2 regions of the Priestia sp. 179-F W1.4 NHS genome follow, and region 2 is predicted to be linked to the other one. Evidence: a T-box and tRNA genes for the amino acid it is inferred to sense, from the RefSeq annotation. Region 2 holds a T-box; the other holds one or more tRNA genes.

Region 1 (15,118 bases), on a different contig from region 2:
ATTGTCGCTGACATGGACATGACGGCTTCTCTTTCAGCAGCTAAACATTCCAGAAAGTCGTGTGTTACAGCTTCCATTGATCATGTTGACTTTATCGAGCCCGTCACAGAAGAAGATTTTATTTCATATGAGGCATTCGTTGTTGTCACAGGAAAAAGTTCCATGATTATTTTTGTTAAAGTCATTGCCGAAAATTTGTTAACGGGCATTAAACGTATTGCTGCTACTTCTTTTCTTACCTTCGTCGCATTAGAAAATGGGAAGCCTGCTCCCGTTCCTCAAGTTATTGCTCAAACTGAAGAAGAAAAAAGCCTTCAAAAAGTAGCTCTTGAACGAAAAGAGTCCAAAAAAACGCAGGTTGAGCACAGCAAAGCAATTGCGCGCATCTTATCTAAATCTTTGCGCAGCAGTAATTAAGCTCTTCATCTAAAAAGCAGCTGTCTGCTTTTTAGACGAAGTTTTTTAGATTTCACATTGTTATTTAATGTGATATGCGATATATTGGTTTTATGAAAAATAACATTCAACCTCTCAAACGACTTTCCCTACGGGAGGAAGTCTATCAAACACTTAAACACAATATCGTTATGCTTGAATTTCAGCCGGAACAAAAGCTTCAGGATAAAGAACTGGCTGAGCAATTTGGAGTTAGCCGCACTCCTGTTCGAGAAGCATTAAAAAGGCTCGAAGATGAAGGCCTTGTACAAACGACACCTGGTTCTTCTACAAAAGTGGCTCCATTAAACCTTGAGGAGGCAAAACAATCCTTTATTGTCGTCGCAGCTCTTCATGCACTTGCTGCTAAGCTGGCTTGTACTTCGTTACAAGAAGAAGATATGGGCGAATTAATCAAACATAATCAATCTCTAGAACATGCAATCAAAACAAAAAATGTACTGAAAGCGATCGAAGCGGATGAAGCATTTCATTCCGTTTTTTTAAACCGGGCGAATAATTTAGAGCTAGAACGTGTTGTAAAACAAACAAGCGCCAAAATTCAACGTCTGGAAATCGCTCGCTTTTCTTCTCTTGCTAGCCTTGCTTCCGTTGATCAGCACAAAGAAATCATAAATGCTTGCCGTCAAAAAGATTCCGCACTGACATCACAGCTTGTCGAAACAAACTGGCTGACACTAGGTGAAGCGCTGACAAGTGAGGAGGAAGCAAAGTGAAGCCTCTTTTATTAGGCGTTGCTGCATCATTCTTTTTTGCTTTTACATTCGTTTTAAATCGAGCGATGGATTTATCTGGAGGCAGCTGGGCATGGAGCGCATCTCTGCGCTATTTTTTTATGGTACCTCTTTTGCTTATGCTTGTTTATTTTTGGGGTGGCATCAAACCTGTGGTGGCAGAAATAAAAGCCCAGCCGCAAAAATGGCTGCTATGGAGCACGGTCGGATTTGGCTTATTTTACGCTCCTCTTTGTTTTGCTTCCGCCTACGGTCCCGGCTGGCTTATTGCAGGAACTTGGCAAATCACGATTTTATCGGGGTCTCTCCTAGCTCCTTTGTTTTACAAGGAAGGAAAAAAGCGAGGAGCCATTCCTTTCAAGCAGCTAGGTTTTTCGTTTATTATTTTAATAGGAGTTGTGCTCATGCAACTTGAGCATGCGACTGAACTGTCGGCGGCTACTGCCTTGCTTTGTACGATTCCCATTTTAATTGCGTCTTTTGCGTATCCGCTTGGCAACCGTAAGATGATGGAGCTGTCGGCGCTTAATACGTTTCAGCGCGTGCTTGGAATGACGCTTTCAAGCCTGCCGTTTTGGATTATTCTTTCTGTCTATGCCTACTTGACCGATGGACTACCAAAACCAACTCAGATGTATCAAAGCAGTTTAGTTGCTTTACTTTCAGGAGTGTGTGCAACGATTTTATTTTTTGCGGCAACTGACCTTGTGAAAAAAGATTCTCACAAGTTAGGTGCAGTTGAAGCTACACAATCGATGGAAGTTTTATTTGCCCTGCTAGGAGAGGTCTTCCTTCTATCAAGTCCTTTGCCATCGATTCTTTCTTGGGTTGGAATGGGAGTTATCGTAGCAGGCATGGTGCTTCACAGCTACCAAACGAGTCATAAAAAAGCTATACCTCAAAAAGAATTGACCTACTAATCAATAACAAAAAAGAGCGTCTCAGTCGGCGCTCTTTTTGTTTATACAACAGATCTTCTTTCTAAATTGAAGACATTAACCTGCTCAGCATCAAAGCGGCTTAGCAACGAATCTACTCCGTACTCAAGTGCAAAAGCACGTTCATTTTCTGAAATCGGAACGGCCTGCAGGAACGTTACTTTTTTATCAGATAGTTCAATCGTTGAAAAATTATCCCATAAAAACGGCGGAATCAGCAAAATGTGCTGCATATGAAAGCTGTCATCAAGGACTGCAATAACGTCTTTATAAATAGCTCCTGGGAAAATGGAGACATGAGATTTCATCATATGGAAAATACAGTTTGCTAAAATAGCAGAATAAATACCGAACTCCTCATGACAAGCCCCAACGATTTCAATTCGAAGCGGGATTCCTCCAACTGTATAACCTGTCGGACATTGATGTCCACCGAGCGTTGCATACGCGGTTACGTCTTGACGCGGATGATTTTCACATGCCACAACGTGAATACCATGCTTTTTTCGTTCATCTGAATAATCTTCAATTCGGTCCTTTTGACCAAATACATCTATTGCTTTATGTATAATTAATTCTTCATCTTTTGTAAAATTACTCATAAAAAAACCTCCTTGCTTGCGACCTTAAAAAGTCCCCTACTGTACAGCATATACTACCGCACTCGCTTACGATATAGTTTTTAGAAAATGTGATAGAAATGTTATCGTTTCGTAACATACTATGAAATTGTCTCAAGAAGCAAACAAGAAACCTTAACCAATTTTTTCTTTTCCCATAAAAAAATAGAGCCTGCACCATGGCAGCCTCTATTTTTTATGACATTATTATGAAATAATTTGTAATTCTTTTGGGTACTTCGTTAACGTTTCGTATCCATCTTTTGTGATGATTACATCATCTTCAATACGCACGCCTCCGAGTCCTGGAATATAGATACCCGGTTCAATCGTATACACCATGCCTTCTTGAAGCACATCATCATTGTTGCGGCTCATTGAAGGAAACTCATGCACGCTGATACCAAGACCATGACCAAGACGATGCAAGAAACACTCTCCATACCCTGCTTCTGTAATAATATTGCGTGCTACCATGTCCAAGTCGCCAATGCGAGTGCCAGGCTTGGAAGCTTCAAGAGCTGCCTGCTCGGCGCGCTGTACCGTTTCATAGATTTCTTTTTGCTTATCATTAATCGACTTGTACGCGACTGTACGCGTAATATCTGAACAGTATCCATCTAGCACTACACCTAAATCGAAGAGAACCATATCTCCTGGCTTTAACGTGCGAAGACCTGGGTTCCCGTGCGCTTCTCCCGTTTTTTCACCAAATAACACCATCGTTGAAAACGACATCTCACGAATTCCTTTTCGCTTTAGCTCGTATTCAATTTTAGCCAGAACATCCATTTCCGTAACGCCTTCTTTTAAGGCAGCTACGCCTACTTCTACGCCAAAATCAGCTAATGCAGCTGCTTTTTGCAGAATCTCAACTTCACGCTCATCTTTAATTAAACGCAGCTGATTTAATTTCTCTTCTGCTCCGACTAGCTCAGCATTTGGATATAAATTAAGCAGTTCTTCAGCTCTCGCATACAGCAGCTGCTCTTTCTCTACAGCAACTTTTTTCACATCCATTACGTTTCGTTTATGTAAAGCTTCTTTAATAAGTTCCCAAGGATTTTGATGGTCTTCATATCCGATCACATCAAATTTCCAGCCGGCTTCTTTTGCTTGACCCACTTCCATTGATGGACAAACAAGCATCGGCTCCGCTTCATTAAATAAAAATAAACCAAGCAGACGCTCATGCGGATCCGTGTGAAATCCAGTTAAATAAAATACGTTTTCAGTTGACGAAATAAAGGCCGTTTCTACATTCTTTTCCTTCAGCCATGATACGACTTTTTGCAAACGTGCTTCCATTAAAAAAACCCCTTTCATTGTGCAATATTACTATTATAACATAGTTATTTAGCAATATTGTACAATGAATAGAGGTTAAGACAAAGCCGCGTGAAGAGTAGTAAGCTGCTCTTTAATCGCTTTTCGCTGAATACTTACTTTCATCAGCCAGCCATTTTCTCCGTATCTATAAATAAATTCGTACGTACCTTTAGGAAAATATTCTTTTACCAGCATGTCTCGGTTTTCAACAAATCCCGGATCGCCAATAAAATAGTTACCTTCTTCAAGCGGGAGCTCATGAACTTTTTTTTCTAGCTGCTTCTCTTCGTCTTCGTCATCATCTATCACAATGTGCAGACCACTTTCATCACGCACAACGTCAAATTCACCGTTTTGTTCAAGCTCAAGCACCGGCACCACTTGTCCATTTACCGTTAGCAGCTGCTTGGTTCCTTCAAGGACCTGGGACCAATGATCATCGTATAAAGTAGAAGAATAAAAAATATAGCCCTGAGATTTATATAATAAAAGCAGCTGTTCAAAATGATTTTTCACTTGTTCTTTATCAAACAGAATAACAAAATGCTTTCGATAGAAAAAACTTGTAAAAGGCAGAATAGACGATTGATTAAGCTCTTTAATTATTTCAGCACTATCCTTACCTGAAATAATAGCTCCGGTCAATTCCCCCGCGCCATAAGGTTTCCAATGACTTAACGCCGCTTCTGGAATCAGCACAAGGTTCGAAGATGACACATATATACTCATTCGCTTCACTCCTTTTTTCTACACTTAGACCTATATTTGATTCTCAACAAACAGAGACTTTTCTCATATTCCACTCTTAAAAGACAGAACTTTTTCCCTAACTATGATAGATTATAACAAATATCCTCGAAAAAAATAACCTTTATTTCCTCTTTCTTCTATTTATACCCTTCTCTTATTTTAGCTGTCTTCGCAGATTTACTAGTGAACGTACTTGCTAATCTAATTCCTTAGTGTTAATTTTATTATGTCGTTTTATAATTTTTTGCATAATTGGCTTCAAACAAAAAAGTATTAATATTTTTGAATGCGATGGTGAGACATTTGGAAGAACGTACAGAACGTAAACAACATAAAAGAAAAAAGCAAAGAAAAAAGAAACGCTTTAGAAAGCTACTTCTTTTCTTTCTCATTCTTGTAATCGCCGCTGGTGCATATGTGTATTATCAATACCAACAAGGGTTAGCAGAAGCAGACGGAGCTTTTGGGAAAGATGGACAGTTTGATTTTAATGGTGCAAGTGCCAATTTAGATAGCATGAATGTGCTGCTTCTTGGAATTGACTCTCGAGGTGAAGAACATTCGCGTGCCGATACAATTATGATTGCTCATTATGACAAAGACAGCAATCAGCCTAAAATTGTTTCTTTGATGCGTGATTCATATGTGGATATTCCTGGACATGGCAAAAACAAATTAAATTCAGCCTATGCATTTGGCGGGCCCGAACTAATGCGTAAGACAATTAAAGAAAATTTCGGCATAGATGTAAACTATTATGCCGTTGTTGATTTTAAAGGTTTTTCTAAAGTTGCGGATACGATTGCCCCTGAGGGAATTACGGTTACCGTGCCACACGAAATGTCATCAGGAATTGGCATGACGCTAAAACCTGGAAAACAAACTCTTCACGGAGATAAATTACTAGGATACGTGCGATTCCGCCATGATAGCCAAAGTGATTTCGGGCGCGTGAAGCGTCAACAAGAAGTGATTGGTAAATTAATGGATGAAGCTCTTCAAGTAAAGACACTGGCGAAAGCTCCTAAGCTATGGGGTGTCATTGATCCATATGTGGATACAAATATTCCGCCAAAAACATTTATTGTGATAGGAAAAGATTTTTTAGTTGGAAATCAGCCAGATTTAAAATCTCTTCGTTTACCGGTTGAAGGTTCCTATTCAAATGAACGAATATCCGGTATTGGTGCTGTTTTAAGCATCGACCTTGAAGAAAACAAACAAGCGTTACAGTCATTTTTAAATTAGGAAAAGGTGTCCATTAGAGGACACCTTTTTTTATACTATTCAAAAAAACTTCTGTTTTTCCTCCCTATCCTTCAAAAAATTTTCAGCTTCGACAAAAAATGGAGATAAAATAGAGTTGTTTTCTAGAAAACAGCCGTTTCTTTGGAGTTCTATTTTTTCTCCTGTATGCGTATATGAAAAGAGAAGGACTTCTTTTTTATATTTTTTAGTCAAGGAGATGAAATGATGAAATTATATGGTTTTCAATCTGAAGAAGAGCGTTCCTTTCTTCATTCTACCTATAAAGTAAACCCATTGCTTTCTCATACTGGAGATGTCAAAATCAGCTTTTTATCTTTTCAAGAAAATGATTATACCCCCCGTCAAGAAGCTACGATTCCACAGCTTCTTTTAGTCGTTCACGGGGAAGGCTGGGTAGCTGGCGATAACGGACTAAAAATTTATATCAAACAAGGTGAATCAGCATTTTGGAGAGCTGGGGAATCTTTTGAAGTCGGGAGTCTAACGGCTATGACAGGACTACTGATTGAAGGATTAGATATTGCTCCTCAAAAGCTGCTTACTTCTTTCTCACGAACAAACGCAAATTAAAAAGCCGCTTTGACGCGGCTTTTTTTATTATCTTAGTAATTGAGCGTAGTTTTCTGCGCTATCTTGAATAACTTTGTCACTCAGGTCACCGCCTGCTCCTTGAAATAAAAATGGAGTTTGGAACTTCATACCTGTTAAATTTGCCATAGCTTGGAAAGGAAGAAGCAGATGATTCATTGGGTAACGGTTGTATCCCCCTTCTTGATAAGCTTCTGCAGGGCCTCCTGTCGAAGTAGCTACGACAAACTCTTTTCCCTGAAGTTTAGTACCTTTGCTTCCATAAGCCCATCCGTATGTTAAAACAACATCTTGCCACTCTTTTAAGAGTGCTGGTGAGCTGTACCAGTAAAATGGAAATTGGAAAACAATACGATCGAATTGAACAGCTAACTCCTGCTCTTTTTCTACATCAATTTTGAAATCGGGATAGTTTGCGTATAAATCATGAACGTACACATCCTCCTCTTTTTTTACTCGCTCTGCCCACGCTTTATTAATACGAGAAGATGCTAGATTTGGATGCGCTAAAATAACCAGTGTTTTCATTTTGATACTCTCCTTCTGATGTCTGTGCTTGCTTTTTTCTTTTCTATTTTTTACGCTTGCCTCTCACGGCTTGTTCACTCATTCTTTCCTTTTACTTCAGGAAATCCGAGTTCGTTTACACTTATAAATTACCAGTATTATCATTCTGCTTCAATAAAATTGACTTTGCTTTTATCACCTTTAATTTTTTTATGTACCCAAAACGGAAGATAAAGGACAAGAAAACTAAGAATCATAATTCCTTCAATCCATACTAAATACCAAGGATGAGGTCCAAGAACATCCAGCAAGGAAGCGTGCTCTGGCTTTTTCATCATGTATAAATAATTCGCACCCAGTAAACGATTCATGAAATAGATAAAACCTCCGTACAGATTAACAAATACTACGCTTACCCATAAAGAACGAAACGTCGGCTCATATCTGCAGGCAGCAATTAGCATACAGCAAGCAAGTACCAAACCGCCATGCGATACATAGAACTGCACATAGCGAAACTGGGCATACGCATAGCCGCCAAGGTCTGGGGTAATCATCGCTTGAACAGAGCTGCTGATTCCTGCGAAGTACACAAAATAAAAAAGAAATCTGCTTTTGGTTATCAGCATAACAGCAGCCAGCAGCACGACTATATCACTCAGATGAAGAGGCAAAGAAGTTTCAACGGACCACTGATGACATCCGATTTCCCAAGCCTGGTAGGCCGTTTCTGAAGCAATTAGAACGAGTGAAAGCAAAATGAACACAAACCTCTTTTTTCGCAGCTGCTTTCGACACAAAAAAATAACTGTTCCTATGATCACGATAATGGCTAAAGTTACAAGGTGTTCAACTGAAAAAAGCTGAAAAGAATGTTGTACAGGATGACACGCAAAAAATGAATTCATAACGGCGCCCCCTCTCCATCAAAAAACAAATTTGGTACCTTTAGCTTGTTCATAAAATCGTATTTTCATTAATGCTTCTCTCACAGCAAAAAGAGATTGAAACATAACGAAATCACGCCAATATAAAGAAGAACAAATGGGGTAAATGATCGAGTATGAATTGCCTCTTGCGCTCCAATCAATTGCTAGAAGCACCTACATATATGAAAGCCACGTCCACCATGCCAATAAAAAGATCCGAACGATTTATCGTTCGGATCTTCTTTTAGCTAAAATACTTTTGTACGGATCGTTTTGTCTTCATTTTTATTTTTTAATTAATCCTTTTTTCAGTAAGAATTGATGAGCGACTTCTTCAGCCGTTTTTCCTTTTGCATTTACTTGATAGTTCATTTCACGCATTTCGTCGTCACTGATTTTACCACCCAGTTGATTTAAGATTCTTTTCAGTTCAGGGTGCTCTTTTAGCGTATCTTCACGAAGTACAGGCGCTCCTTGATACGGAGGGAAGAACTGCTGGTCGTCTTTTAAGACTTTTAAACCAAACTGTTTGATTTCGGGATCCGTTGCGTAAGCATCAAGCATGTTAATATCGCCTTTTTCAACAGCGCGATAGCGAAGCTTCGGCTCCATCGTTTTAATATTCGGGAAAGTAAGGCCATATTCTTTTTGAATGCCTACGTAGCCGTCTTCACGATCTTTAAACTCAAGCGTAAATCCTGCTTTTACTTTATCTGTTGCATTTGCCAAATCTGAAATGGTCGTTAGATTATTTTCTTTGGCAAATTCTTTTGTCACGGTCAATGTGTACGTATTATTAAACTTCATTGGATCTAAATAGACAAGCCCGAATTTCTTTTTAAATCCTTCTTTTGCCTGCTTGTACACCTGTGTTTCATCTTTGCTGTCCGGCTGTTCCTTTAGATGCGTCACAATGGCTGTCCCCGTATATTCAGGGTACAAATCAATTTCCTTGTTACGCAGAGCCTCAAATACAAATACCGTTTTCCCAAGCGACGAACGAAGGTTTACTTTCATATCGGTTTGATCTTCAATTAATTCTTTGTACATATTGATTAAAATATCTTGTTCTGCACCAATTTTCCCTCCGATAACAAGGTCTGGTTTTGTTGCGCTCATCGCTGCAAACGGAGAAACAAGAATAAGTACTAATACGATGATCATGATGAACGAGCGTTTTTTGGACCCTTTTTTAGCAGAGTGTTCAATCGTTCGCAGAATTCCATCAAAAATAAGCGCTAATAATGCTGCTGGAACGGCTCCTAATAAAATCAAACTATTATCGCTTCGGTCAATACCAAGCAAAATTAAGCTTCCGAGTCCGCCTGCTCCGATAAGAGCCACGATTGTCGCTGTACCAATAATGAGTACCATCGCTGTGCGAATTCCGGCCATAATGACAGGAAGCGCTAGAGGAAGTTCTACTTTGATTAATCGTCTCCACGAGTTCATCCCCATGGCTTTGGATGCTTCAATTAAAGATGGGTCCACTTCTTTAATTCCGGTATATGTATTTCGTACAATAGGAAGAAGCGAATATAAAAACAGTGCAATAACCGCGGGAAAGGTTCCAATTCCGACAAGAGGAATCAGTAATCCTAATAAAGCGAGTGAAGGAATGGTTTGCAGTACGGCTGTTACGCCAATGATCGGTTCAGCAATGCGGTCATGCCTCGTTAAGTACAGTCCAAGCGGCACTGAAATTAATACGGCGATCACAAGAGCCAGTAGTGAAATTTGAATGTGTTCAAGAAGAGCTTGAAACAGGGCATCTCCTCGTTGATCTAATAATGCGCTTAGTGCATTCATTACAGCGTTCCTCCTTCTTTCGTTTTATCAGAAAGAAACGCTAATAGAGTTTTGCGCGTTACAACGCCAATGCGTTTGCTCCCTTTTTTCACAGCTATTGCTTCATGGTCGTAAAGGGCGTCCATTGCCTGCTGAACAGTGGCGGTTGAAGCTAGCTCTTCGGTAGGTTCTACGTCTGGCTGTTCACTTTCTTTGACAAACATATCCAATGTCTCAAATAAAGTATTTCCTTGATTTCCAATAAATGTTTTCACAAACTCATTTTTAGGCTTTTGAATGAATTCCTCCGGGGTGCCAACTTGAACAATTTCCCCATCTTTCATCAGGCAGATACGATCTCCAAGCGTCATGGCTTCGCTCATATCATGCGTAACAAACACAAATGTTTTTTTGATTTTTTCTTTTAAGCTAATAACATCTTGTTGAAGCTGTTCGCGGCTTAACGGATCGAGGGCACTAAAGGGTTCGTCCATTAAAATAACGGGAGGATCAGCTGCGAGGGCACGTGCTACACCTACACGTTGCTGCTGGCCACCTGAGAGCTCAGACGGCTTTCGGTTTCGATATTGCTTTGGGTCTAGTCCTACCAAGGTAAGCAGTTCATCAATACGCGTTTTGATTTTGTTTTTCTTCCAATGCTTCATCTCCGGTACAATGGCTATATTCTCAGCAATGGTCATATGAGGAAAAAGAGCAATCTGCTGTAGCACATAACCAATGTTCCAGCGTAGCTCATGTATGTTGTGGTCCGATACGAGCTTATCTTTTATGTATAGTTCTCCTTCGGTAATATCATGAAGACGGTTAATCATTTTTAAGGTGGTTGTTTTTCCACATCCACTCGGACCAATTAAAACGAAAAACTCTCCTTCTTTTATTTCTAGATTAATATTTTTCACGGCGGTCGTACCGTCTGGATATTGCTTTGACACATTCTTAAACGTAATCAAATTATCGTTCACACTCCCTGTTGAAATTTAACCCCTAGTTTCGTGTACCCAATACTTAGAGGTAATAAACATTCTTTTAAGAATATTTCTAAATATGATTCATAAGACATAGTGGAAAAGATATACATGTTTTCTAACAGCCTCCTAATAAGGCTATCAAACTGTTAAAGTTTTCACAAGGCGGGGAAGAATAATTCGGAGAATAAATTTAAAGCCAATCCAAATAAAAAAACCTTCTTTCAACAAGAAAGAAGGTTTTTGAGTATGCTAGCGACAGGGATCGAACCTGCGACCTCTTGCTTACCATGCAAGTGCTCTACCTACTGAGCTACACCAGCGTCTTGGAAAATTATATCACGTTTAAATTTATTTAGGAAGCGCTTTTTAAATTTTTTTATTGGTATATTCTCTAATTTGCGTCTTCTGAAATTCGCACTTTCTACAAAGTTCCATATTTCATGTTAGAACTTCTTACATAAATTGTGTGAATTTTCTTTTTTTATATTACCCTTAGTAAAATAGCTTACAAAAGAAGGGAAGAAAATAGATGGAACAACAACCAACCATGACAAAATCAAAAACGGCAACTCCCTACCCAAGAGACTGCACGTTCAGCCTGGAAGATTGGACGACGCTTGCTAAGTATTGGTACCCCGTCGCACGCTGCAGTGATGTAACAGAAAAACCAACGTCCGTAAAATTACTAGATGTAAATCTAGTTTTATACCGCACCACACACAAAGTTGTAGCGGCACGTGATTTATGCGTTCACCGAGGCACCCCGCTTAGCATGGGCTGGGTGGAAGATGATGAAATTGTCTGTCCTTACCACGGCTTCCGCTACGCAACGGACGGCGCATGCACGTCAATTCCAGCTCACCCTGACGCCAACATTTCTCCCCGTCTCTGTATGGCCGTCTATCCAGTTATTGAACGATATGGATTAGTGTGGACGTCCCTGACAGGAGAACAAGATAACCTGCCTTATTTCGATGCGTGGGAGGACCCTGATTTTCAGCAAATTGTTTGTCCGAGCTTTGATATCATGGGTTCAGCCGGTCGTCAAATGGAAGGCTTTTTAGACGTAGCTCATTTTGCTTGGGTTCACACAGACACATTTGGTGATCGAAACAACGCCTTTGTGCCTAAATATAAAGTAAGCGATACAGACTATGGGCTTCATGTAGAATATACGAGCACCGTGAGCAATTATTCCAAAGAACAGCAGCATTTAAATCCACCTGATTTTAAATGGCTTCGCGTCTTTGATGTTTATCCCCCGTTTACAGCTACGCTAAAAGTATACTTCCCAGAAGGCGCAGAGCTGTGGATTATGAATGCAGTCTCTCCTATTTCAGCCCGCGAAACACGTTTATTCGCGCCAATCGCTCGAAACTTTGACAAAGATTCTCCCGTTGAAGGTGTGTATGACTTTAACCTTCGCGTCTTTGACGAAGACCGTGAAATGGTTGAAAACCAAAAACCTGAAGACTTGCCTTTAGACCTGCAGATGGAAGCGCATATTATGGCTGATCAAACGTCCATCGGTTACAGGAAATTATTAAAGAAAATGGGCTTAAGCTTTAGATATACAAGCTAAAAAAAATCCCCGCTGTCTCAGCGGGGATTTTTTTATTTAGCAAACTGCTCACGTGCTGCTGTTTCCTTTATCACTTCATCTTCACTTGCCGGCGTTGCGCGTTTCATGAAGAATGAAAGAATTAAGGCAACCACCACTAGGACTACTGAGACAGCAAACGCATCGTTAATCCCTTGTACCATTGCCTGCATCCCAATCTGTTCTTTCATTTGAGCTGCCCCGGCTGCGGTTGCATTAGCTGCTCCTGCTCCGCTCATTGCATCTTGAGCGAGCTCTTTTGCATGAGTAGCTGTACGGTTTGACATCACCGTTACTAAAAGAGCCGAACCAATGGCTCCCGATACTTGTTGAAGCGTATTGTTCATCGCAGTACCATGCGGATTAAAACGCTGCGGAAGCTGATTTAATCCGTTTGTCATAACCGGCATCATCACCATAGACATTCCGAACATACGAAGCGTGTAAAGCGTAATGAGCGTTGTATAGGTCGTATCAAGCTCTAAGTTACTGAAGAAATACGTCGTAACGGCTGTAATCGTTAGACCCGTTACAGCCAATGCACGCGCTCCGAATTTATCAAATAATTTTCCGGTAATCGGTGACATCACACCCATTAGCAGCGCACCTGGAAGCATTAGTAATCCTGAATGAAGAGGAGAAATGCCCCGTACCGTTTGAACATAAATTGGCATTAGCAGCATGGCTGAGAATAATGCCATTGTGATCACCATCGAAATCGTTGATGATAAAGCAAACATTGGATATTTAAAAATGCGGAATTCAAGCATCGGTGTTTTAAGCTTGAACTGACGTGTAATAAATAAAATCAGAGCCACAGCTCCTACGATAATGGTACCGTATACTTCCACAGAATCCCAGCCTTTATCCCCTGCTGAGCTAAACCCGTATAGAAGTCCGCCAAATCCAATTGTAGATAGCAAAAGGGATAAAAAATCCAAATTGATTTCCACTTTTTCTTTTTTGTCTTTTAATAGGAAGAAAGCGCCTATTAATACAATGGCTGCGATTGGCGTAACAAGGTGGAACAGCATTCTCCACTCATAGTGTTCAATTAGCCATCCTGATAATGTAGGACCAATTGCCGGAGCAAAAATCATAACTAAACCGAAAATCCCCATCGCAGCTCCGCGTTTTTCTAATGGAAAACTTGTGAGCAATACGTTCATTAAAAGCGGCATCATAATAGCTGCGCCTGACGCTTGAATAATACGAGCGGTTAACAACACAGAAAATACGGGCGAAGCACCTGCAAGTATTGTTCCTGCTGTAAATAAAGTCATCGCCGTTAAAAATAAGCCTCTGACAGAATAGCGCTGAATTAAAAAAGCGGTAGTTGGAATCATAATACCATTCACTAACATATAACCAGTAGAAAGCCACTGGACAGTTGACGTTGTCACATCTAAGTCTTTCATAATAGACGGCAGCGCCACATTTAATAACGTTTCATTCAATAATGAGATAAAAGCGCCAATTAACAAAATAGCAATTATGCCATAAGGCGGCTTTTCCATTTGATTTATCGATCGACTCATTATTGTACCTCCTTATACTTTAGGTTCATTTTTTTAGACACGTGTTCTACATAGAGTATATTATACTGTGAGTCCAATTTATGCAAGTGAAAAATCTTACGTTCACGTTCTTTATTTTCTCAACTTTTTTAGTCCTATAATCCTTTTATACCAATAAATTGTCGTGATATCGTTCAGTTTTCTGAAAAGAACATTTGTGTAAACGCTTTAAATCATGTATCATGAAGTTGGACCATGAGTCTAATTTTACATTTAGGTGATAATAATGAATAATCGAAAACAGCAAGTTGTAAAAAATGCACACCATCTCTTCGTTGAAAAGGGATTTCAAGCTACATCCATTCAAGACATCATTGATTATAGCGGCATTTCAAAAGGAACATTCTACAACTATTTTTCTTCAAAAAATGAATTGTTAATCGCTGTTTTTACCTGGCTTCATACAACAATTGAACAAGAGCGCAATCAGCTGCTGGTTGGTAAAAGTCTGACCGATGTAGATGTATTTATTAAACAGATCGATGCGCAGATGAAAAACCATCACAAACATAAATTTTTTACGTTACTTGAAGAAGTATTTGTTTCTAATGATCCTGATTTAAAAGCATACATAAAAAAAACCCAGTTCATTGAAGTAAACTGGTTCTACAAACGGTTTATTGATTTATTTGGACAAGAAAAGAAACCTTATCTGCTAGATTGTGCAATTATGTTTCTTGGCATGCTTCACCGCAACTTTCACTATAATTTTATGGTCAATGGTACAAAGACTGATCCCCATGAGATTATAACTTACAGCGTTAAGCGTCTGCTTCCTCTTGTAGACGAAGTAGCAAGTTCAGGAGACATTTTGCTCGATCCGCAAACGATCAAAGAATGGCTTCCATCTTGCCCAAATACTAAAAATCAAATAGAACAGGACATTTCCGCAGCACTTATCGATTTAAAAAAGCAAGCTCACAAACAATTTACGGATGAATTCGAACGTCAAAAATGCACAGAGCTTATTAGTTTTATTGAAGAAGAGATGTTTAAACAATCGAATCCACGCAAGTTTGTTGTGGATAGTGCCCTGCATTCATT
Region 2 (15,118 bases):
ATCCGTACCTATTCCAAACAAAATAGCTACTAAGAACGTTTGCGTGAACGTTGAGATTGGAAAATCGACATTTTTAACTAAAATACCTAGTAACGATTGACTGATTAAGTATGTGATTCCCACAATTAAAATAGGAATAAACGGCGTCACGACTGAACGGAAAACGAGTAGAAGCAAACCTAAAATCAAGAAGATAGTAATAAACTCGGTTTTCTTTAACCCTTCTTCTGAACTGTGTGCAAAATCCTGATTAATAAGAGATGCACCTGTTACATATACCGTAACGTCTTTTGGCACGTTGTCATAAATCTGATTCGCTATTTTTTCAACTTTTTCATCCGATCCACTGACAGTAACCGGAACTAAAACGGTTTTTTTGTCTTTAGACATTAATTGATTACGAACATCTTGATCATCTGTTAAAGGCGTTGTAACATCTTTTACACCTTTAATTTTCTCTGTCTTATCAATGATTTTCTGTATCTGTTTCTCACTATCTTTATCTAATGCGTTATCTAGCTTGATCACCATGCTGATGGTGTTACTGTCTTCCCCGGCATTTTTGAGAATTTGGCTGGCTCTAGATGAAACGGCATCATCAGGAAGCTGAGACTGTCCTTTTTCACTTGCGAGCTTTGTTAAATTGGGTGCCGTTAGCATCAATATGACCGTTAAAGCTAAAATAAAGGCCGCAATCACCCATTTAAATTTCACAATAAATTTCATTTTTTGCTTTCCCCTTTTATAGTTAACTTTTCTTTTGCCATTGTAAGAATTTCAATAAATGTATCTATTTTTTCTTCTTCTACATCATCAAACAAATTCTCAATGATACTAAAACACGCGGCATTTCCGTCATGTATTACCTTTTCTCCTTCAGCCGTAATCTTAATAAGCTTAGAACGTTTATCGCTCTCTAGTTCATTAGTGTCCCACTCCACAAGCCCTTTTTCGAGCAGTTTTTTAATTCGATTCGAAATGGCACTTTTATGAACACCTTGCAAGACAGCGAGACTACCAGGTGAAGATGGACCTTTAATCATTAAACTATTTAACAAATCAAACTGCTGCCTTGAGACATGTTCGAAGAGGTTATGGCTCAGCTCTCTGTGAATGACTTCTGTTCCTACAAACAGCACTTCCTCAAAAAGTTCTACAGCTTGATATAGCTTGCTTTTCGTCACTTCTTTCCCTCCTTTGCTCATTTAGTTTATAGGTATAAACTATTCAACTTTAAAAATAGTTTATAGGACTAAACTTTATTCTGTCAATAAATTTATGTCGGACTGTCTTCATATTATGATAAAGATAAACGGAATCCCAAAAGATACCGCTTACATCAGCTTTTTTGGTTGTCAAAGCTCAATTACTTAAGTATTATTAGTAATTGACTTCTTTTCAAGGAGATATAAATTTTATACACAGAAAGGGTGATCACACATGAATACAATGCATACTAATGAGCAGGTCAGTAAGAAGGATTCCTTTCCAATTGCTCTTATCTCGTTGACTCTTGGAGCTTTTGCTATTGGAATGACGGAATTCGTTATTATGGGGATACTGCCTAACGTTGCAGAAGACCTTCATGTTAGCATTTCGACTGCTGGTCAGCTAATTACGAGCTATGCTTTAGGAGTAGCGATTGGCGCGCCAATTTTAACCATTTTCACTCATCGACTTCCTCAAAAGCTTCTGCTTTGTTTACTCATGCTTTTATTTATTCTCGGAAATGCGATTGCTATTATTGCACCTAACTATGGAATTTTGATGGGAGCTCGTTTAGTTACGGCGTTATGTCACGGTACTTTCTTTGGAGTAGGCGCTGTTATTGCTTCACGGCTCGTACAACCGCACAAGCGAGCAAGTGCTGTTGCAACGATGATGGCAGGTTTAACCATTGCAAATATCATCGGCGTTCCTGTAGGAACATTTATTGGCCAACACTTAGGTTGGAGAGCTTCGTTTGGGGCTATTACCATTATGGGAATCATTGCATTTATCGGTATTATTCTGTTTATCCCAAAGCTTGGTCAAGAAAAATTAACGGGTCTAAAACAGCAGTTTGCTGCTTTTAGCCAACCAAAACTTCTTGTGATGCTTCTTTTAAGTGCAATAGGGTGCGGTAGTTTATTTACTGTATTTACGTACATTACACCGCTTCTTGAAGACGTTACGGGAGTAAGTGAACACAGCGTTACGTGGATACTTGTATTGTACGGATGCGGCGTTACGCTTGGAAATGTTGTTGGAGGAAAGCTTGCAGATTGGAAGTTAATGCCTTCGGTTGTAGGTATCTTTGCTTTTCTTTGTATTGTGCTGACTATTTTTACGTTTACTGTCAAAAGCCCAACAGCAGCGATTATCACGCTGTTTTTCTGGGGAGCAGCAGCATTTGCTGTAATGCCTGGTATTCAAGTGAAAATTATGAACTTAGCACAGGAAGCACCTGCTTTAGCTTCTACTTCGAATCACTCATTTGCTAACTTAGGAAATGCTTTTGGCGCCTTTTTCGGAGGCGTAATTATTAACCATATGGGACTTACTTCACTTCCTTGGGTTGGCGCCATTTTTGTAGGAACGGCTTTTGTTATTAGCACTTGTCTGTTTATTGTGGAAACACGCAAAAAACATAGTGAACAATCGTCCTAACTGTCTAACAACTGAACAAAAAGCAAAAAAAGAGCCTTTCTTGGATGAAAGGCTCTTTTTTTGCTTCTAACTCGCTTTTTTCATTTCTTTACTTGTTAATCGACTGTGTTTACGAGAATAACCTATATACACAAATATACCAAGCACAATCCATATGCTAAAATATAGCCACGTTGTTTTAGGAAGATTAATCATTAAAAATAAACAAGATAATACAGATAAAATTGGTAAAACCGGGACAAACGGCATTGTAAACCCACGTTTTAAAGTTGGGTGCGTTTTGCGTAAGATGATAATGCTGACGCCCACCATACCGAAAGTTAAAAGAGCTCCGATATTTGCTAAATTCGCAAGTTCTTTTAAATCGATAAATCCTGAAATTAACGCTCCGATAATTCCTACTAGCCAAGTGGAGAGAGTCGGAACTCCCGTTTTCTCATTTGTTTTAGCAAATGCTTTTGGTAGCAAGCCGTCGCGGCTCATTGAGAATAAAATTCGTGTTGCTGCATAAATGTAGGCGAAAATAACAGCCATAATTCCAATGACAGCTCCTGCAGCAATAACTCCTGCCACTGCATTTTGTCCTACTGAATGAAGAACATAGGCCATTGCTTCTGGAACATTCAGTTCCTTGTAAGAAACAACCCCTGTCATAACAAGGCATACCGCTACATAAATAATCGTGCAGATTACGAGTGAACTAATAATTCCAATTGGCAAATTGCGCTGCGGGTTCTTTACTTCTTCTGCTGATGTAGATAAAGCATCAAAACCTAAGAAAGCAAAAAATACGGCCGCTCCCCCTGTCACAACCCCTTCAATTCCATAAGGCATAAAAGGAGTCCAATTAGACGGCTTCACATAAAAAGCCCCTACAATAATAAAGAGAAGGATAATAAATAATTTAACAAGCACCATAAAATTATTCACTTTTTTACTTTCTTTAGTTCCCTTTGAAAGCAGCCATGTAATAAGAAGGGTAATACAAATAGCAGGAAGGTTCACCAGGCCTCCATTTGCAGGGATCGTAATCAATTCTTTTGGGAGTGAAAAACCAAAGCCCTCTAAAAAATTATTAAAATAAGAAGACCATCCATTTGCTACTGCTGACATCGTTAATAAATAGACGGAAAGCAATGTCCATCCCATTAAGTGTGCTACCACTTCGCCGATGGTTGCATATGTATAGGTGTAAACGCTCCCAGATACAGGTATAGTTGAAGCAAATTCCGCATAGCACAGCGCTGCAAAACCGCATACAATAGAAGCCAGTATAAAAGAAAAAATAACGGCTGGCCCCGCATCGTTAGCAGCTACTAAGCCTGTTAACACTAAAACCCCCGTTCCTATTACGGCTCCAATACCAAGAAGAGTCAAATCGAATGCCCCTAATGTTTTGACTAGAGATTTGTTTTGACTTTGTTCTAATAATTGCTCGATTGACTTCTTTTTAAATAGTTTTCCCATTGCACTCTCTCCTTTCTGTTGCCACTCATCCATTAAAAAACTTAAAAATGACGTCTTTTCCTATTTGACTACGCGTTTTTACTTCAGATACAGAAGTAATTATATAGAAATAATTACTAACTTGTCTATTAGTATACTAATATCATTATATATATTTCAAGAGTTTTTGTAAGCGATTTCTTAATCTCTCTATTTTGGCTTTATCAACTAAATAAAGAAATCATCGTTGTGATTATGTATAATAAGTTTGAATAAAATTAATATTCTAAAAAATAAATCGATTCATTTCCAGATAGTTTTTTCGCTACCTATCTTCAAATATAAATTCCTGACATAGGGATTATTTACAGAACGATGAATGTTTTACCTTAACGGGTGTTATAATGATGAAAACTGAAGCGTATGAAGGGCGGAGAGAGATGCTTAACTTACTTATTGGCTGTATTTTACTAGCATTAGGAGTGTACTTTATGTTTAAATTTCTTTTTTATTCTCCTTCTAAAAAGAAGCGAGGTCAGCAACCTATGAACAAATTGTCAAATGAAGATTCAGCTCCATCAAATGCAAACGATTCGAATGGGATAAGATAATTTTTTTCACAAAATACCGGCGTTTGTCTAAGGCAAAAGTTATACTGCCGATATATAATATCTTATACCCTTCTAGTTCAATATTCCCTTCATTTTGGTGTAAGACAAGATGAAGGGAATCACTATCCGACTTAAAAAATCGGATTTTTCTATTTAGCAAGGTAAATGGCCTCAATAAACTCTGTTTGAATCCATTTCTTTATTCAAGTGTACAGCTGCCTCTTCAACACTTACTGTTCCAATGTTTTTCTTCCCGTGCTTTCGCATAGCAAGCGATTTATTTTCTACTTCTTTATCTCCTATTACGGCCATATAAGGAACTTTGAGCATTTCGGCTTCTCTAATTTTCAGACCTATTTTTTCAATACGATCATCCACTTCAACACGATACCCTTGTGACTCCAGCTCGTGTTTCACCTTGTACGCATATTCCACATGCGGCGGTGCAATAGGCAAAAGCTTAAATTGAACTGGAGCTAACCAAAGAGGAAATTGACCTTCATAATGTTCAATCAAGATGGCCATAAAACGTTCAACGGAACCGTATATAGCGCGGTGAATCATTACAGGACGATGCGGTTTATTGTCTTCTCCAATATACATACAGTCAAACTTCTCTGGCATTAAGAAATCAAGCTGAACTGTTCCGCACTGCCAGCTGCGGCCTAAGGAGTCTAAAATATGAAAATCGATTTTCGGCCCGTAAAAAGCCCCGTCTCCTTCATTCACCTGGTAGTCTAATCCTTTTTCATTTAGCACAGATTGAAGCGACTTTTCCGCTTGATTCCATGTTTCAATATCTCCCATAAATTTTTCAGGACGTGTGGATAGTTCCACTTTGTAATCAAAGCCAAAATGTGAATAAAAGTCATGGATAAACGCTAGAATGCGGCTAATCTCAGCTTCGATCTGACTGAGTTCTACGAATAAATGCGCGTCGTCCTGTGTGAATGACCGGACTCTTAGCAGTCCGTTTAAAGAGCCCGAAAGCTCGTGACGGTGAACCAATCCAAGTTCTGCGTATCGAATCGGAAGTTCTCGATAGCTTCTTCGCTTGCTGTTAAACAATAAAATGGCTCCCGGACAATTCATCGGTTTAATCGCATAGTTTTGTTTGTCAACATTTGAAAAATACATATTTTCATGATAGTGCTCCCAATGCCCTGATTGTTCCCATAGCTCCTGTTTCATCATGATGGGAGTTTTTATCTCTTGATAGCCTGCTTTGTAATGCTTTTGTTTCCAGTAGTTTTCTAACTCATTTCGAACAATCATTCCGTTAGGTAAGAAAAACGGCATACCAGGAGCTTCTTCCATCGACATAAACAGCTCCAGTTCTTGACCTAATTTTTGATGATTTCGTTTTTCTGCTTCCATTTGTTTTGACATGTTCATTCCTCCAATATGTTTTTATTCAACAAAAAAACCGCACTCATCCCTAGTAAAGGGACGAATGCGGCCGTGGTACCACCCTAATTCCGTAAAATACCTATACGTATTTTACGCTTAAAAAGATAACGGTTTTACCGGTTGCAGTTTCAGTGTATACACATTCCCCGCCGCAGCTCCAAGGTGGTAAATTCATTTCGTTTTCTAAGGGTTCTCAGCCAGTGACCCTACTCTCTGTAAAGAAAATCTAAAAATGATTCATGTCCTTTTCAATGCTTGTATATTCATTTTTTCTACATAAAAAACCGCACTCATCCCTAGTGAAGGGACGAATGCGGTCGTGGTACCACCCTAATTCCGTAAAATACCTGTATGCATTTTACGCTCAAAAAAGATAACGGTTTTACCGATTGCAGTTTCAGTTATGCACATTCCCTGCAATAGCTCTAAGGTGGTAAATTAGATGATTTCTTAAGGGCTCCCAGCCGCTGACCCTATTCTCTGCGAAGAAAACGGCACCTAATTCATGTCCTTTTCGTTGCCAAATAATGTTTGTTAGTTGTTAAAAGTGATTATAGTGTATAAATTTTACAGAAGTCAAGAAATAATTTTTATTTTTTAATATTATAGAATTAATTTATGCTTAAATTCCCGAAAAGTTACTTAGGAATATATGGGCTTAAAAAGTTTTTCATTATAATATTAACACCTGCATTTTATTTTGTTTTTACCTTTATTGTGTAAAAATAAAGGTAAAAAAGAAAGATATTACAAGCACTTATTTGCTTTATCTAAGTATTATTAACGAATTAAAATCCAGTACTGCTCAAATCAGAATAAGTAACATAGCACAAGTATCATCAGTTTTTTTATTTATATACTAAAATATTAAATATACCTTTTTCTACTTACACCAATATTAGGCTTGAACTCGTCGAAACTATTTTCTATCTATCTTTAGACGGAAGCTCCTGGTACATGCTTCCACTTTGCGGAAAAATCCGTTTTTTCCTGAGTTGTTCTTTAAGAATAACATCAAGCTGCCGCTGAATTTTCCTTGTTTCATTTGTTGAAAAATACGGGTAAGCCAAATTTACTGTTTCTAACGGATCCTTGGTCAAATTGTACATTTCAATTTGATCCGGAACCGATGTTTCTTTAAGGTTAGTAAGATCTACCGGGTAACTTTCATATTGCTCTCGGTGGATGACTTCATCTTTTTCGTTAGGTGCTGACCGAAATTGCGGATTATCATGGTATCGAGCGTATTTCCAGATTTCCTTTCCTGCGGCTGATTGAAACTCGACAATGACCGCTTGAATGTGATTAGGCTGAACGACTGACGGATAGCTTTCTCCTAAAAAATTTGTTTGGTGAAGTCCTTTTGTCGGGTCATCATCCGTCATAAAGAAAATCGGTGCTTTTTCTTGATAGAGCGATGTTTCTCCTCGCAACGTTCCTGAGAGGTCTCGCCCAACAAATGGATGTACTTCCGTATGACTTTTTTGCAATTGCTTTTGAACAGCGGAAGCATCGATATTAGCCAAGCTAAGCATTGTCGGGATCAAGTCAACGTGACTAGTCAGCACGCCTGTACGTTGATAACTAGGAAACAAATGCTTGTTATGAATGAGAAGCGGCACGTGAATCGACTCTTCATACATGTTGTACCATTTTTGATGTAGTCCTCCGTGAGCCCCCAGCAAATCACCGTGATCCGACGTGAAAATAATAATGGTATTGTCATAGAACGAAGATTGTTCTATAGTCTGAAGGACTTTCAAAATTTGTTTGTCAACATTTTTTTGAAGCTGATAATATAAGCGCCGGTAGAAACTAGAATTTGGCGTTGGCTACAGCGCTTTTGGATAGATGTATTTATAGCTGCTTTGAGCACTAGGCTTTGTTTGTAAAGATTCTCTAATGGTAGGCGGCGGATCGATGTTCGGAATCGTCTCATCAATAGAAAACTGAAACATAGGAAGGTGTTTGGTAATCGCTCCAAACAGCGCAATGTCATGCGGGTTCACAAACGAAGCTACCATGAGCCAAGGCTGCTCAGTCGCTTGATGTTCTAATCGTTGAATAAGCTCTATGATTTCCTCTGTATATATTTCGTCTCGTCCGCTCACTCCAACGGCCGCAGATGAACCAGAATTGTGCGGGTTTCTCCCTTCCGGTTCTGGACCAATCCACCCTGAAAAACCAAACTTTTCAAGCTTATTAGCGCGTTGATAGAGGCATTCTTTTTCCGGATCCGGTATTCCTGTTTGCATCTGGTAGCTGGAAAAAACATTATGTGTTCCTGGAATTAAGATGTTCTCATCAGAAATATGCCATTTTCCTTTATAAAAGGTTTGATACCCAGCCTGCTTAAAATAATCTCCCATCGTTGGGACGGTATTAGGCTGCAGCCAAAACATATCAGGATCTTGTGACTTCTTTGCGATACCTTGCGTTTGGGTCACTCCGTGCAAGGAAGGGTACTGCCCTGTAAACAATGTAGCTCGACTCGGTGAACAGGCTGTAGAACCGACGTAGTGACGAGTAAACCCCATTCCATGCTGTTTTAAAAATTCACGTGCTTTTAAATGTTTTTTTCGCCACTTTTTTACTTCTTTACTTTCATATACGGGTGGAAATCGTTCTTCGTCCACCATAATCAACAAAAAATTAGGCTGCTCTTTCATGTTTACTCCTCCGCGTGTTTATCAAATGTTCTGTATTGATAAACTATTTAAAAAGTACTTTTTTTAGAAGAACGGAGTAAGGTTCATGTCTTTTTATACCCAAACAAAAAAAGACTTAGAGGATTTCTCTAAGTCTTTCATAACGCGTTTCAATACGATATTCCTTATTTTTTGTATGCTTTTAGCTGCTGATTTCGTTTATAAGTACCCATTATACTAGGTATATCTACAATTATGCTTATCATAAAACTCCACATCATGTAGCGCCAATCCCCTGTAACAAGCGCTACTCCCATAAAAAAATGAGCTGACCAACAAGAGCTAACCATGAAGCTATCCAAGCAAACATCATATTCTCTTTCAAGTTATCACCTCATATTTTTAATTACGAATGACTTCTTTTATTTTACCATAAAATTCTAATTTCGAAGGTTGTTCTACTGTTTATGCTATGTACATAACTAAAAAAGCTAATGACAGCACGTAGCTAGCCATTAGCTTTTTTATTATTTTGCAAATACATGATGCCCTATTTTAATTGTTTCTTGTTTTTGGCGCAGCCATTGATCTCCCGTTTTATCAGGATTAAAGAAGAATAATGAACCTTTTCCTTGACCTTGGAAGTTAATTGCTTCTTCTACAGCTTTTTTTGAACCTTTGTCTGCAGGTTTATTAATTTGACCGTTGCTGACTGGGCTGTACTGACCTTTTTGATAAATAACGCCTTTTACAGTGTCAGGGAATTTGCTGCTGTCGACTCTATTTAATACAACTGTTGCCACGGCTACTTTGCCTGCGTACGGCTCTCCTTTGGCTTCAGCTGATACAAGACGAGCTAATAGTTCTTTATCATTTTTATTTACTTGAATGTGCTGTTCATGAGCGGGTGCTGCAGCAAATGCTGAGTAACCTGCACCAAAACTCGGGATAAGCATTGCGATAGCAATTACTAGTTTTTTCATCATAAAAATAAAAGCCTCCTTGCTATTTCTTGACGTGGTTCATATGCTAGCAGAAATATAGGAGTCTTTCATTGCAAAAAATTATCCAGTTCCAAAAGAAATTGTATATTCTCGTATTTTTTTAACTATTTTTTAATTCGTTCAACTTTCTGTTTTAAAGCAGCTTTTTTCAGACGACTCTGCAGTTTATCCTTTAATAACCTCTATGCGTTTACTTTATTGTCATAAACAACTTTTATTTTATAGTCTAGGTATCTGTAATACTGCTCACAGTCAGAGTAAGAGTCATGAGTCGTCAAAATAAATCCAGGGTACCCTGAAAAGTGCGGATACGGAAAAATTTCTGTACCTTTAGTTATGAACTGAATAACTCTTTTTACTTCACTATCTCTATGCACGTCTTCTACGCCTTGAATTTCTTTGAAAATTCCGTGACCTTGTACAGGAATAATGTAGTTGCCTACTACTTTCTTTTGTTGTCCTTTGTCTTTTAATGCAGGAGGTTTTAAACCTAATACATAGTAAAAAACTAGCTCCATATAGTTAATACCTGTACTTTCTTTTACGATATAATGTGAAATACCAGACCCTCCGATGCGCGCTCCTATTTCAATCACATAAGGTTTTCCTGCTGGGTCCAAGCGTAATTCAATATGAGCGGGGCCATTTTCAATCCCTAAAGCGGTTGCTGCTTTAGCTGCTTCTTGCGAAATAGATTCCCAAACGTTTTCTTCCAGGTGAGCTGGAGCTATATAAACACCTTCTTCAAAAAAAGGCCCTTTTGAATTTCCTTTGTAGCCTATAGAAAGTACATAAACTTTATCTTCTACAGAAAACGTCTCAATAGCAAACTCCGGTCCGTCTATAAATTGTTCAATTACGATACCTGTTTTATTTTTTGTGAACTTACCTAGATCTTCTTCATTTACGCGTCTCACTTTTTCTATACTGTCAATCAGTTCCTCTTTATTATTCGCTCTTGACACTCCTTGACTGGCAAATCCGTTAGAAGGTTTTATTACAACAGGATAGGTTAATAAAAGATCCTTTACTTCCTCTTCATTTTTAATCTCTTTAAAATAAGGAGTATTAAGGTTACTATCTTTTAAAATCTTCCTCATCATCTGTTTGTTGCGACAGTTACTAATCACAAACGGTGATAAGCCCGGCAAGTTTAGTTCTTTTGCCAATTGAGCGACAAACTCTAACGCCGGTTCATATATTGTCATAATACCGTCAAACGAATTTTGGTTATGCTCTGTTTTAATAACCTCAAGAGCTTTCTCCGGAGCTTGAAATAGATCAATGGGTATAAATTTTTGTACGTGTTTAAGATGTGTAGGTTCTGCTTCCTCTTGGTTATAAAAAAATGTCATTTTAATTCCGAGAGCTTCTGCTTCTTCAAAAATAAACGGTAAATATGTATTTTGTAACACAACTGCTAGATGCTTATTTTGTAACAGCATTTACTTCCCCCCTACTTTTAAACAGTTCTTCACTGTTCGATGACTAAATTCTAATGACCGCTTCATATATTTGTCAATTTAATTTTATATAACATTAGGAATATATAGAATATTTGATATATTAGTAAAAGGTAAAGAAAAGAATAATTTATAGGGTAAATACTAAAGCAAAACTAAAAGCAAAAATTTTGCTATTTAATTATAAAGATATGGTTAGAAAAAATTTAATGAGAATTTTTATAAAAAAAGAAAGGTCGACCTAGGTTCAACCTTTCTTTTTTATGTTTTTTATTAAAATAGATAGTAACCATTTATAAAGTTACATCTTTTTCAGCCATCTCATCTAGTATTCTTTTTAATGCAACGTCTGGGTTTAATGCGGGATCTGTTATATGCTGAGTTAAGCATTTCGCACTTTCACTAACCTCTTTTTCGGTAACTACAACCGAATTATATTGAACAAAGTGAGTAAGAAACTTCATGCCCGTTAAGTTAGCCGTTTGTTGCAGTGGTTTTGTTAACTCACTAATCGTATAGTTGTTATAACCTCCTGCTCTATATGACTTTTGCGGACCTCCTACTGAAATTGCCAATACAAATTCTTTTCCATGCAGTTTGGTGCCATTCGTGCCGTATGCCCAGCCGAAAGTTAATACATCGTCCAACCATTTCTTCATTAGCGGAGGCGTACTATACCAGTAAAAAGGAAATTGAAAAACGATGCGGTCATGCTTTAATAAAAGCTCTTGCTCTTTTTCTACATCAATTTCCCAATTCGGATAGCGCTCATAGATATTATTAACTTTGACATCTTCCTTCTCTAATCGCTTCATCCACGCTTTATTAACGTTAGATTCTGCTAAATTAGGGTGAAATATATTTACTAATACTTTCATTATGATCTCTCCTATACTGTGTATAATTTTTATAGTACGGAGATGATTTTCACTTAAACATCTCCTCTTAAATTCCTTTACACGTTTATTTTAGGAGATATTTAAGTCGTTTTCTTGTACAAAATTCGGTTATTTTTGTATGAAATTTTGTTTCCACTTAAGCGGGGACATTCCCGTTATTTTTTTAAAATGCTTTGAGAAGTGGCTTTGATCTGTAAAGCCTAATTCATAAGCAATTTCACTAAGCGGCAAACTGGAGCTTTGTAATTTTTCTTTTGCTCTTTCAATTCGAATCTTAAGCAAGTATTGATGGGGCGTTACGCCTAGCGTTTGTTTAAAGCTGTTAATGAAATGAGAGGAACTTAAATTAGATAAACGAGTTAACTCATCTAATGTAATAGATTCAGCATAGTGATCTTGCATGTATTCCATCGCTATTTTTAGATGCTCAAGTCCCGGCGTCTTACTAAGAAAATTGGATTGACTATCGTTATGCTGTTTTAAAATGTGATAAATAATTAAATTTGTAACTGAGTCAATGTAAAGTTTTCCTTGAGGATTCCCATGTTCGACCTCTTCATTAAGCCACAAAAGAAGCTGCTGCATTTTATGATCTTGATTTCTAAGGTAATAGCTTAGATCAAGGCTAGAAGATAAGCTTTCTTTATCAGCTATTTCTTTAACGATTTGAGGATTTAACTCAACACGTAAAAAAGATAACGGTTCTTTCCACTCGCAAGTGCTGTCAGCTCCCGCAGGAATAAAGTTAATATCATTTTTAAACGCTACTCCTCCATGAAAGCTGTCTGCTACTGTTTCTTGAATCGCAACAGGCTTTGCCGTACGGTGAAGAAGAATCAAATGTTTATCCAACGTTTCACGTGCTTGCTGAGGCTGCACGTTTTCTGCTTTTATAATTTGAACATTTTCTTGTTGTTGACTCAAAACGTCCTTTGAGTTAAACTTTACTTCTTTCATATGGCGCTCCTTTTATATAGATATATCCATTTTTTACTTTTTAGTTTGAATTTATGTGAACCCTTTTTGATTACTATAACGAAAGAGAGAATAAAAAGAAAAAGAAGTGAACCATAGATTCACTTCTTTTATGACGAACTCTTTATTTCATAGCCTGTAAATGGTTATTAGATTTCTGTTTTGCACCCCGCTGAACGAAAAAAATGATACAGAGCGCTAGAAGATATAAACATGCAAAAGCTGTTATGTACCAAAGCGCTGAGGTAATGCCGCTTGCGTCCATAGTAAAGCCAATAAGCGCAGGGAAAACAGCACCTCCAAGCCCTGAAAAACCAGTAATTAAACTTGTTACAAGACGAGCAGATCCAGTAAACGTATGGTTAGCATATACCATCGTTATCGAATAGATACCTGACATTGCCAGCCCTAAAAATCCTAATAAAATATAGCCTGCTACTGCTTCTTTTAACACAATAAACAGCATTAAACTCACAATTGTTCCTCCAATGCTGCCAAAAAGATAACGTTCGTATGTAACGATTCGAATAATCCATCCAGTAGCCACTCGTCCTATTAGCATAGCCACCCAAAAAACGCTTATGCTCAAAGTAGCCTGTGACGGAATTACATCTAGATACGCGATAAAAATAGACGAAAGAAAATTATTCATACTGCTTTCCACTCCCGCGTACATAAAAATCATTACACTAAAAAGAGCGAGTATTTTCCATCTTTGATTTTTAGCAAGCACAGGGGCAGGTTCTGAGTTGGCGTCTGAAGCATCGCTTTCTGAAGTTAAAACAGTCTCTTTTTTAAAAGGAATCATTCTACAGACCACAACCATTAGTAAAGCTAGTACACTCGTTATAAAAAATGAAAACCTCCAGCTGTTCTGTGAAATCAATAAGCTAGCTACTAACGGCATCAACAGCGCACCTAGACCAAATGATACTTCTAAATAACTCATAACAATAGCTCTTCTACCAATAAATACTTCCATCATTAAAGTAGCTACCACTACTTCCAATGCGGCTACACCAATACCGTTTAAAAAATTGAATGCGATAATCCACTCAAATGGAGGCAATAAAAGCATACCTATTTGTGATAGCGCTATCATTAGTGCAGAAACTGTAAGTAAATTCATTTCTCTAAAGCGTCCTAATAGAAAAGAAGATAGAGGAACTCCTATCAAAAATCCTAAAGAACCTAATAATACAAGCTGTCCGCCAACTGTATAGGACACATGATAATGTGTTAACAATTGCGGTAAGACGGACCCTACGGATGTAATGACTAATCCGCCCAGCAAATAAAGCGCATATGAAGCTAGCGCAAACTTTTTCATCTTCCCACTCCCTTATATCCTCTAAAGCGTTCTTTCTGTACTCAATTATAAAGGTTTTTCTTAGATTATTAACCGAAATCCTAGAAAAAAATTTCTCCATACGCTACTTAAGTTCCAATCATTTATAAGATAAAACAAAAAGAAGGAGATCTATGTCTCCTTCTTTTTGTTTTTCACTTTATAGTGATGCTTTTAAAATAGCTAAAATATCATCTTTATTTAGTTTCTTAAAGTTACCGAAACCTCCGTGCTCCATTTCACGAGCAGCAATTCCAGCAATTTCGTCTAGTCGCTCTTCTCCGATATCGTAATCAGCTAAGCGAGAAGGTGCACCAAGACTCGACCAAAAAGCGCTCAGCTTATCGATTCCTTCTAATGCAATGTCTTTGTCGCTTTTACCTGCAGTATCAATATCAAACATGCTTGTCATTACACGCTTCATACGCGTTACATCTTGATCTACAACGTATCGCATCCAATTTGGGAATAAGATTGCTAAACCACCCGCATGAGGGATATCATATACCGCTGATACTGCGTGTTCAATTGTATGTGAAGCCCAATCGCCAAAGTAGCCCATTTGAAGTGTTCCATTTAATGCGATTGTTCCGGAATATAAAATCGTTTCGCGGTGCTCGTAGCTTTGCAGATCTTCTAGTAATTTCGGTGCTGTTTCAATTACT

The links. A T-box is a leader RNA that pairs with one kind of tRNA and senses whether it is charged. The one in region 2 lies ahead of thrS (threonine--tRNA ligase), so its partner is inferred to be a tRNA-Thr.
Region 1: it has a tRNA-Thr gene. The T-box ahead of thrS (threonine--tRNA ligase) is inferred to sense a tRNA for this amino acid. The anticodon was not compared.

What each region holds. Positions count from the first base shown of each region.
Region 1 is NZ_JBIQFF010000001.1:960,201-975,318, reverse strand. It holds gene ACH0CI_RS04980 (acyl-CoA thioesterase) at 1-417, shown strand, start outside; gene ACH0CI_RS04975 (GntR family transcriptional regulator) at 492-1,172, shown strand; gene ACH0CI_RS04970 (DMT family transporter) at 1,169-2,110, shown strand; gene ACH0CI_RS04965 (suppressor of fused domain protein) at 2,152-2,730, opposite strand; gene ACH0CI_RS04960 (M24 family metallopeptidase) at 2,956-4,056, opposite strand; gene ACH0CI_RS04955 (hypothetical protein) at 4,132-4,806, opposite strand; gene ACH0CI_RS04950 (LCP family protein) at 5,119-6,075, shown strand; gene ACH0CI_RS04945 (hypothetical protein) at 6,301-6,666, shown strand; gene ACH0CI_RS04940 (NAD(P)H-dependent oxidoreductase) at 6,694-7,212, opposite strand; gene ACH0CI_RS04935 (YwaF family protein) at 7,353-8,099, opposite strand; gene ACH0CI_RS04930 (ABC transporter permease/substrate-binding protein) at 8,406-9,929, opposite strand; gene ACH0CI_RS04925 (ABC transporter ATP-binding protein) at 9,929-10,879, opposite strand; tRNA gene ACH0CI_RS04920 (tRNA-Thr) at 11,145-11,217, opposite strand; gene ACH0CI_RS04915 (aromatic ring-hydroxylating dioxygenase subunit alpha) at 11,427-12,479, shown strand; gene ACH0CI_RS04910 (DHA2 family efflux MFS transporter permease subunit) at 12,512-14,035, opposite strand; gene ACH0CI_RS04905 (TetR/AcrR family transcriptional regulator) at 14,301-15,118, shown strand, end outside.
Region 2 is NZ_JBIQFF010000003.1:551,381-566,498, reverse strand. It holds gene ACH0CI_RS18085 (MMPL family transporter) at 1-726, opposite strand, end outside; gene ACH0CI_RS18080 (MarR family winged helix-turn-helix transcriptional regulator) at 723-1,184, opposite strand; gene ACH0CI_RS18075 (MFS transporter) at 1,441-2,649, shown strand; gene ACH0CI_RS18070 (amino acid permease) at 2,716-4,116, opposite strand; gene ACH0CI_RS18065 (hypothetical protein) at 4,503-4,706, shown strand; gene thrS (threonine--tRNA ligase) at 4,878-6,095, opposite strand; T-box leader at 6,149-6,377, opposite strand; partial or broken gene ACH0CI_RS18055 (sulfatase family protein) at 7,043-8,785, opposite strand; gene ACH0CI_RS18050 (cell wall hydrolase) at 9,292-9,750, opposite strand; gene ACH0CI_RS18045 (ATP-grasp domain-containing protein) at 9,951-11,213, opposite strand; gene ACH0CI_RS18040 (NAD(P)H-dependent oxidoreductase) at 11,525-12,109, opposite strand; gene ACH0CI_RS18035 (helix-turn-helix domain-containing protein) at 12,239-13,087, opposite strand; gene ACH0CI_RS18030 (MFS transporter) at 13,230-14,435, opposite strand; gene ACH0CI_RS18025 (iron-containing alcohol dehydrogenase) at 14,614-15,118, opposite strand, start outside.